3 regions of the Comamonas sp. GW821-FHT11H03 genome follow, and region 1 is predicted to be linked to each of the others. Evidence: predicted binding sites of a transcription regulator. Region 1 holds the regulator's gene; each other region holds the start of a gene.

Region 1 (2,271 bases):
GGTCCTCAAGTTCGGGCTGATGATTGGCGTGCTGGTCTGGTTTGTCTGGTGGTTGGTTTCTTGATAACCCCCTGAGGCGCTTTGCGCCTTCCCCCTTTCTCTTCGGAAGGGGACGACATCTTCGCTGCAGGGCGGCCTTTGCTTGCTGTCCCTCACTTGGGTCTTGCTTCATCAAGACATATGGCTCTAAACAAAAAGCCGCTGAATACATCAGCGGCTTTTTTGTGGCTGAGGCGCCCTACAGCGCCTTGCGCAGCGTGGTGGTGGGAATTTTCAGCTGCTCGCGGTACTTGGCCACCGTGCGGCGCGCGCACTCGATGCCCTGCTCCTTGAGCATATCGGCTAGTTTTGCATCCGATAGCGGCTTTTTGGCATCTTCGGCATCGACAAACTGCTTGATCAGCGCACGCACGGCCGTGCTGGAGGCACTGCCGCCGGTTTCCGTACCCAGGCCCGAGCCGAAGAAATACTTGAGCTCGAAGGTGCCTTGGGGCGTGGCCATGTACTTGGCCGTGGTCACGCGGCTGATGGTGGACTCGTGCAGGCCCAGCGTGTCGGCGATATCGCGCAGCACCAGCGGCCGCATGGCCAGCTCGCCATGCACAAAGAAGTTCTTCTGCCGCTCCACGATGGCTTCGGAAACACGCAAGATGGTGTCGAAGCGCTGCTGGATGTTCTTGATGAACCAGCGCGCCTCCTGCAGCTGCTGCTGCAGCGCCGCATGACCGTCGCTGTTCTTGTGGCGACGAAGCACGCTGGCATAGATGTCGTGCACGCGCAGACGCGGCATGACATCGGGGTTGAGCTGCACGGAAAAGTCCGCTCGGCCCGAGCCTGCCCGCACCGGGCGCACGATGACATCGGGTATCACGATATGGCGCTCCACGTCGACAAAGCGGCGCCCCGGACGCGGCTCCAGCCTGGCGATCAGGGCCATGGCTTCGCGCAGTTGCTCCTCGCGTGCGCCACACAGGCTGGTGAGCTTGCGCAGATCGCGCCGCGCCAGCAGGTCCATGGGCTGCGCGCAGATGGATTGCGCCAGCAGCAACCGGTTCATATGCGCCTCGGTCGTGCCCTCGTCCTCGGCGTTGCGGATCAGGTCGCGCAGCTGCAGCTGCAGGCACTCGGCCAGATCACGCGCCCCCACGCCCACGGGCTCCAGGCTTTGCAGCAGCTTCAGAGCAATGACAAAGTGCTGCTCCAGCTCCTCGCGCTCTTCCAGGTCGTCGCCGGCCAGGCTCTGCGCCAGCTCCTGCAGGGAATCCTCGAGATAGCCGTCCTCGCTGAGCGACTCGATGAGAAAGCGCAGTGCCGCCATGTCCGCCGCGCCCAGATGCAGGCTCAGCGCCTGACGATGGAGAAAGTCGGTCAGGCTCTGGTGCTCGCACGCCAGATCGATGGCATCGGTTTCGTCATCGCCGTCGCGGTTGCGCGTGGAGCTGCTGGCCGAGGGCGCATCCCACTCGCTGCTCGATTCGCCGCCCCACTCCCCGTCCTGGCCGTCCATGCCGTCGGCCTCCCAGTTCAGCGTTTCAGGGGTTTCGGGGGTTGACGCTTCCGCTACCGTTTCAGTAGCTGGTTGCGCCTGCAATGACTCCTTTTCAGCATGAATACTATCTGAAGTGCTGTATTCACCGGCGCTAGCAGCTACATCTACAGGAGCATCTCCTGCGGCTTCGGCCTCATCGCCTGCACGTTCAAGAAAAGGGTTGTCGACCAGCATCTGCTCGACTTCCTGCGCCAGCTCCAGAGTGGAGAGCTGCAGCAGCTGAATGGATTGCTGCAGCTGCGGCGTAAGCGACAAATGCTGCGAAACGCGTAGCGAGAGACCTGGCTTCATCGAGGCGCGGCTCCCAGACAATCATTGCCAACGCGCACAGTGCCATGGGTTTGCCGCCGGGCCGCCCCAAGGCAAACCTCGGCGCAGCCGGTCAGGGTCCCTTCCGGGGGCAGCGACCAGACAAAGTGGGGGAGCGTAGGGGTCATCACATTCTGAAATGTTCGCCCAGATAGACGCGGCGCACATCGGCGTTCTCCACGATCTCCTCGGGCGTGCCTTCGGCCAGCACATGGCCGTCGCTGATGATGAAGGCGTGGTCACAGATGCCCAGCGTCTCGCGCACATTGTGGTCGGTAATCAGCACGCCGATGCCGCGCTCCTTGAGGAAGCCGATGATGCGCTGGATCTCGATCACCGCAATCGGGTCGATGCCGGCAAACGGCTCGTCAAGCAGAATGAAGCGCGGTTGCGTGGCCAGGGCCCGGGCAATT
Region 2 (2,271 bases), on a different contig from region 1:
GCTCGATGTAGGCATCCAGCATGCTGTCGGAGAACACACCGCCCTTGGTCAGGAACGCACGATCGGCGTCCAGGGCTTCCAGAGCCTGATCCAGGCTGTGGCAGACGGTAGGCACCAGCCTGTCTTCCTCGGGAGGCAGATGGTACAGATCCTTGGTCGCGGCTTCGCCGGGATGGATCTTGTTTTCCACGCCGTCAAGGCCAGCCATCAGCAAAGCTGCGAAACCCAGGTAGGGGTTCATCAGAGGATCGGGGAAGCGGGCTTCCACGCGGCGACCCTTGGGGTTGCTGACGTAAGGAATACGGATGGAGGCCGAGCGGTTCTTGGCCGAGTAAGCCAGCTTCACGGGCGCTTCGAAGCCGGGAACCAGACGCTTGTAGCTGTTGGTGCCAGGGTTTGTGATGGCGTTCAGGGCACGAGCGTGCTTGATGATGCCGCCGATGTAGTACAGGGCGAAGTCGGACAGGCCGGCATAGCCGTCGCCAGCAAACAGGTTCTTGCCATCCTTCCACACGGACTGGTGCACGTGCATGCCGGAGCCGTTATCGCCAGCGTAGGGCTTGGGCATGAAGGTTGCCGTCTTGCCGTAGGTGTTGGCCACGTTCCAGATGATGTATTTTTGCAGCTGCGTCCAGTCGGCACGCTCGACCAGGGTCGAGAAGCGTGTGCCGATTTCGTTCTGACCGGCACCAGCCACTTCATGGTGGAACACTTCGACAGGGATGCCGACCGCTTCCAGCAGCAGCGACATCTCTGCACGCATGTCCTGGGTGCTGTCAACGGGAGGAACGGGGAAGTAGCCACCCTTGTTGCGGGGGCGGTGACCACGGTTGCCGGTCTCGAACTTGGTGCCAGTGTTCCAGGGAGCCTCGTATTCTTCGATTTCGAAGAAGGGGTTGTGAGGCTCGGTGCCCCAGCGCACGCCGTCGAAGATGAAGAATTCGGGTTCGGGACCGAAGTAAGCGGTATCGCCTAGGCCGGAGGCCTTCAGATAGGCTTCGGCACGCTTGGCGATGGAGCGGGGATCGCGGTCGTAGGCCTTGCCATCACCGGGCTCGATCACATCACACTGCAAAATCAGCGTGGTTTCTTCAAAGAAGGGATCGATATTGGCAGTGTTGGGATCGGGAACCAGCTGCATGTCCGAGGCTTCGATACCCTTCCAGCCGGCAACGGAAGAGCCGTCGAAAGCATGGCCCGAGGTGAACTTGTCCTCGTCAAAGTGCGACACGGGCACGGTCACGTGCTGTTCCTTGCCGCGGGTATCGGTAAAGCGCAGGTCCACGAACTTGACCTCGTTATCCTGCACCATCTGCATCACGTCTGCAACGGTCTTCGCCATTAGATCTCTCCTGCCAACTTGGCTGATCAAATAAAGAATGAATAGTATCTAGCAGTTTGCGTGCCAACTCGACCTCGGTGCCTCACAACAACATCTGCGCACCGAAACCGAGCCTTGGTGTAAAGATATTCGGCACAAGACATAAGCACTTACCAGAGCCGCATCTGCAAACTGCACCAAACAGACGCGCATTGTCTCACTGCCAGAGCACACCCCACACATGCACCATCTTGGTGAATATATTGGCACCAATGTGGTGCATTTCGAAAATAAGATTGTTTTTGGTGCATGGCGCCTGATTCATGCCTGCTGCAGATGCTTCTCAGCGAGCCACCGAAGCTGCACCACCGGAATCATCTGCACCAGGTGCAAACGGAACCTGTGGATCAGCGGCACTCGGCATGGTCTGCACCCTCATCTGCTCCAGCGCCGCCAGACAGAAGTGAGCAAACCACAGTGCAGAGAAGGCAAACACCAGCGCATAGATCCAGATCGCAATCGGAATCAGAATCCAGAAAGCGGCCAGGAACAGCAGCCCGGAAATCCAGACCACACCGGGTGCTGTGCCCAGATAGCCGCAGATCACCCCCATCAGAATGAGCGACATGCGGTGACGGGCAAACAAGGCCCGGCGCTCATCCTTGCTGGCATGCTCGGACAAGGCGTCAAATGCCATGACCCTGTAGGTGAGCCAGCCCCAGATCAGGGGAGCCACCACCAGCATCAGCGGCGGGAACACCCATAGCGGCAAAGTGACAAACAAGGCCAGCAGCGCAATCAGCGTGGAGCCACCCGACCAGACCAGGCTGGCCACGGTAGAGCCGCCATGCTTTTTCTCCAGCCCGACAAAGCGCTTCTCGGCCACCAGCTGCGTCAGCACTGGTGACATGAACAGGCCCACCAGCAGCAAAACCAGCACCACGAGTACC
Region 3 (2,271 bases), 150 kb from region 1:
CTGGAGCGGTTCTCCTCCAGGAAATAACCCGCCAGCTGCAGCACGTCGCTGTCGCGCTCGCGCAGCGGCGGCGCATTGAGCGGATAGACATTGAGGCGGTGATAGAAGTCCGCGCGCATGCGCCCGGCGCGGACTTCCGCAGCCAGGTCGCGGTTGGTGGCGGCGATCACGCGCACATCCACATGGTGCTCCCGGTCCGAGCCCAGGCGCTGCAGCTGGCCGCTTTGCAGCACGCGCAGCAGCTTGGCCTGCACGGGCAGCGAGAGCTCGCCGACCTCGTCGAGAAACAGCGTGCCCTGATGCGCCTGCTCGAACTTGCCGCTGCGCTCGCTCAGCGCTCCCGTGAAGGCCCCGCGCACATGGCCGAACAGCTCGCTCTCGACCAGGTTGTCGGGCAGGGCCGCGCAGTTGATGCTGACCATGGGCTTGCCGGCACGGCCCGACTGCGCATGCACGGCCTGCGCCACCAGTTCCTTGCCGGTGCCGGTCTCGCCGGTGATGAGCACGCAAAGATCGCTGGCGGCGACCAGGGCAATGTCTTTTTGCAGCTGACGCATGACGGGGCTTGCGCCCTGCAGTGCGCGCTCCTGCGGCGCGGCCGCTGTGGCAGCGCCGGTGGCGCCGCGCGCGAGCTGGGACAGTTGGTGCACGCGCTCGGCCGTGGCCACGGTGGCCGCAGCCAGATTGCTGAAGGCCTGCAGCATGGCCAGCGCCGCAGGGTCGGCAAACCGGCCCGGCTCCAGTGCATCCAGCGTCAGCAGACCCCAGGGCAGGCCGCCCAGTTGCAGCACGCAGCCCATGCAGTCATGCACATGCAGCTCGCTGATGGCCTGGCCCTTGTGCGCCACCAGCCCGTCATAGGGGTCGGGCAGGGGACTGTCGGGCTCGAAGCGCATGGCCTGGCCGGCCGCCAGCAACTGGGCAAAGCGTGGATGCTCGCCCAGGCGAAAGCGCCGGCCCAGCGTGTCCGGCATCAGGCCGTCGATCGCCATGGGGCGCAGCCATTCGCCTTCGAGCTTGAGCAAGGCCACGGCATCGGCGGGCAGCAGGTTGCGCAGTGCGGCCAGCAGACGGCGCAGACGTTCGCGCTCGGACAGGTCCTGGGCCAGATCGGCGATCAGCGGGCTGACGGCGTTGAGAATGTGGGATGTTGTCATAACGACATCGTTATGTGTCAAAAAGACATCAATTGAGCAATGTCATATTGACTCATATTTTTGCAAGCCATTGTTTTGCAATGGTCTTGATGCTGGCATGCCGTTTGCATTTATCCGTTCAAGCCTTGCAGCTGGCAAGGCAGCAACCAGGAGATTTGCATGCTTACCGAACGTCAACGCGAGATCGTCAAGGCCACCGTGCCGCTGCTGGAAACCGGCGGCGAGGCGCTGATCACGCATTTCTACCAGACCATGCTGGGCGAATACCCCGAGGTGCGCCCGCTGTTCAACCAGGCGCACCAGCAAAGCGGTGCCCAGCCACGCGCTCTAGCCCACAGCGTGCTGATGTATGCCAAGAACATCGACCGCCTGGAGAACCTGGGCAATCTGCCTGCCCAGATCATCAACAAGCATGTGGCGCTGCAGGTGCAGGCCGAGCATTACCCCATCGTCGGCGCCTGCCTGCTGCGCGCCATTCGCGAGGTGCTGGGCGCCGAGATCGCCACGGACGAGGTGATCGCCGCCTGGGCTGCGGCCTATCAGCAGCTGGCCGATATCCTGATCGTTGCCGAGCGCAGCGCCTACGATCAGACGGCTGCCGCCGAAGGCGGCTGGCGCGGTGCGCGCGCCTTCAAGGTGGTGCAAAAGCAGGCCGAATCGGCCGAGATCACCTCGTTCTATCTGGAGCCTGCGGACGGCGGCGCGGTGATCGCCCATCAGCCCGGCCAGTACATCGGCCTGCGCGTGGTGGTCGACGGCCTGGAGCAGCGCCGCAACTATTCGCTGTCGGCGCCTGCCAACGGCAAGAGCTATCGCATCAGCGTCAAGCGCGAGGCCGGCGGCAAGGTCTCCAACCATCTGCACGACCATTTGCAAGTGGGCGATACGCTGGAGCTGTTCCCGCCCGCCGGCCACTTCACCTTGCAGGCCGGCGCCAGGCCCCTGGTGCTGATCAGCGGCGGTGTGGGCATCACCCCCACGCTGCCCATGCTGCAGGCCGCACTGCCCACGGGGCGCGAGATCACCTTCATCCACTGCGCGCGCGATCGCGGCGTGCATGCCTTTCGCGAGAAGATCGATGCGCTGGCCAGCCGCCATGAGCAGCTCACGCGCC

What was found. Region 1 encodes sigma-54, which starts transcription at its own class of promoters, with help from an activator protein. Its sites were predicted from a motif close to TGGCANGNAANCTGCTTT; they were not measured.
Region 2: glnA (type I glutamate--ammonia ligase) is a predicted target of sigma-54. The motif match lies at 1,391-1,408, and genes of this name have one in related genera.
Region 3: hmpA (NO-inducible flavohemoprotein) is a predicted target of sigma-54. The motif match lies at 1,251-1,268, and genes of this name have one in related genera.

What each region holds. Positions count from the first base shown of each region.
Region 1 covers NZ_JBXARF010000001.1:946,009-948,279, forward strand. The annotation lists gene AC1RTQ_RS04455 (aspartyl/asparaginyl beta-hydroxylase domain-containing protein) at 1-64, shown strand, start outside; gene AC1RTQ_RS04460 (RNA polymerase factor sigma-54) at 239-1,840, opposite strand; gene lptB (LPS export ABC transporter ATP-binding protein) at 1,986-2,271, opposite strand, start outside.
Region 2 covers NZ_JBXARF010000006.1:285,668-287,938, forward strand. The annotation lists gene glnA (type I glutamate--ammonia ligase) at 1-1,342, opposite strand, end outside; gene AC1RTQ_RS15555 (EI24 domain-containing protein) at 1,665-2,271, opposite strand, start outside.
Region 3 covers NZ_JBXARF010000001.1:797,552-799,822, reverse strand. The annotation lists gene norR (nitric oxide reductase transcriptional regulator NorR) at 1-1,157, opposite strand, end outside; gene hmpA (NO-inducible flavohemoprotein) at 1,317-2,271, shown strand, end outside.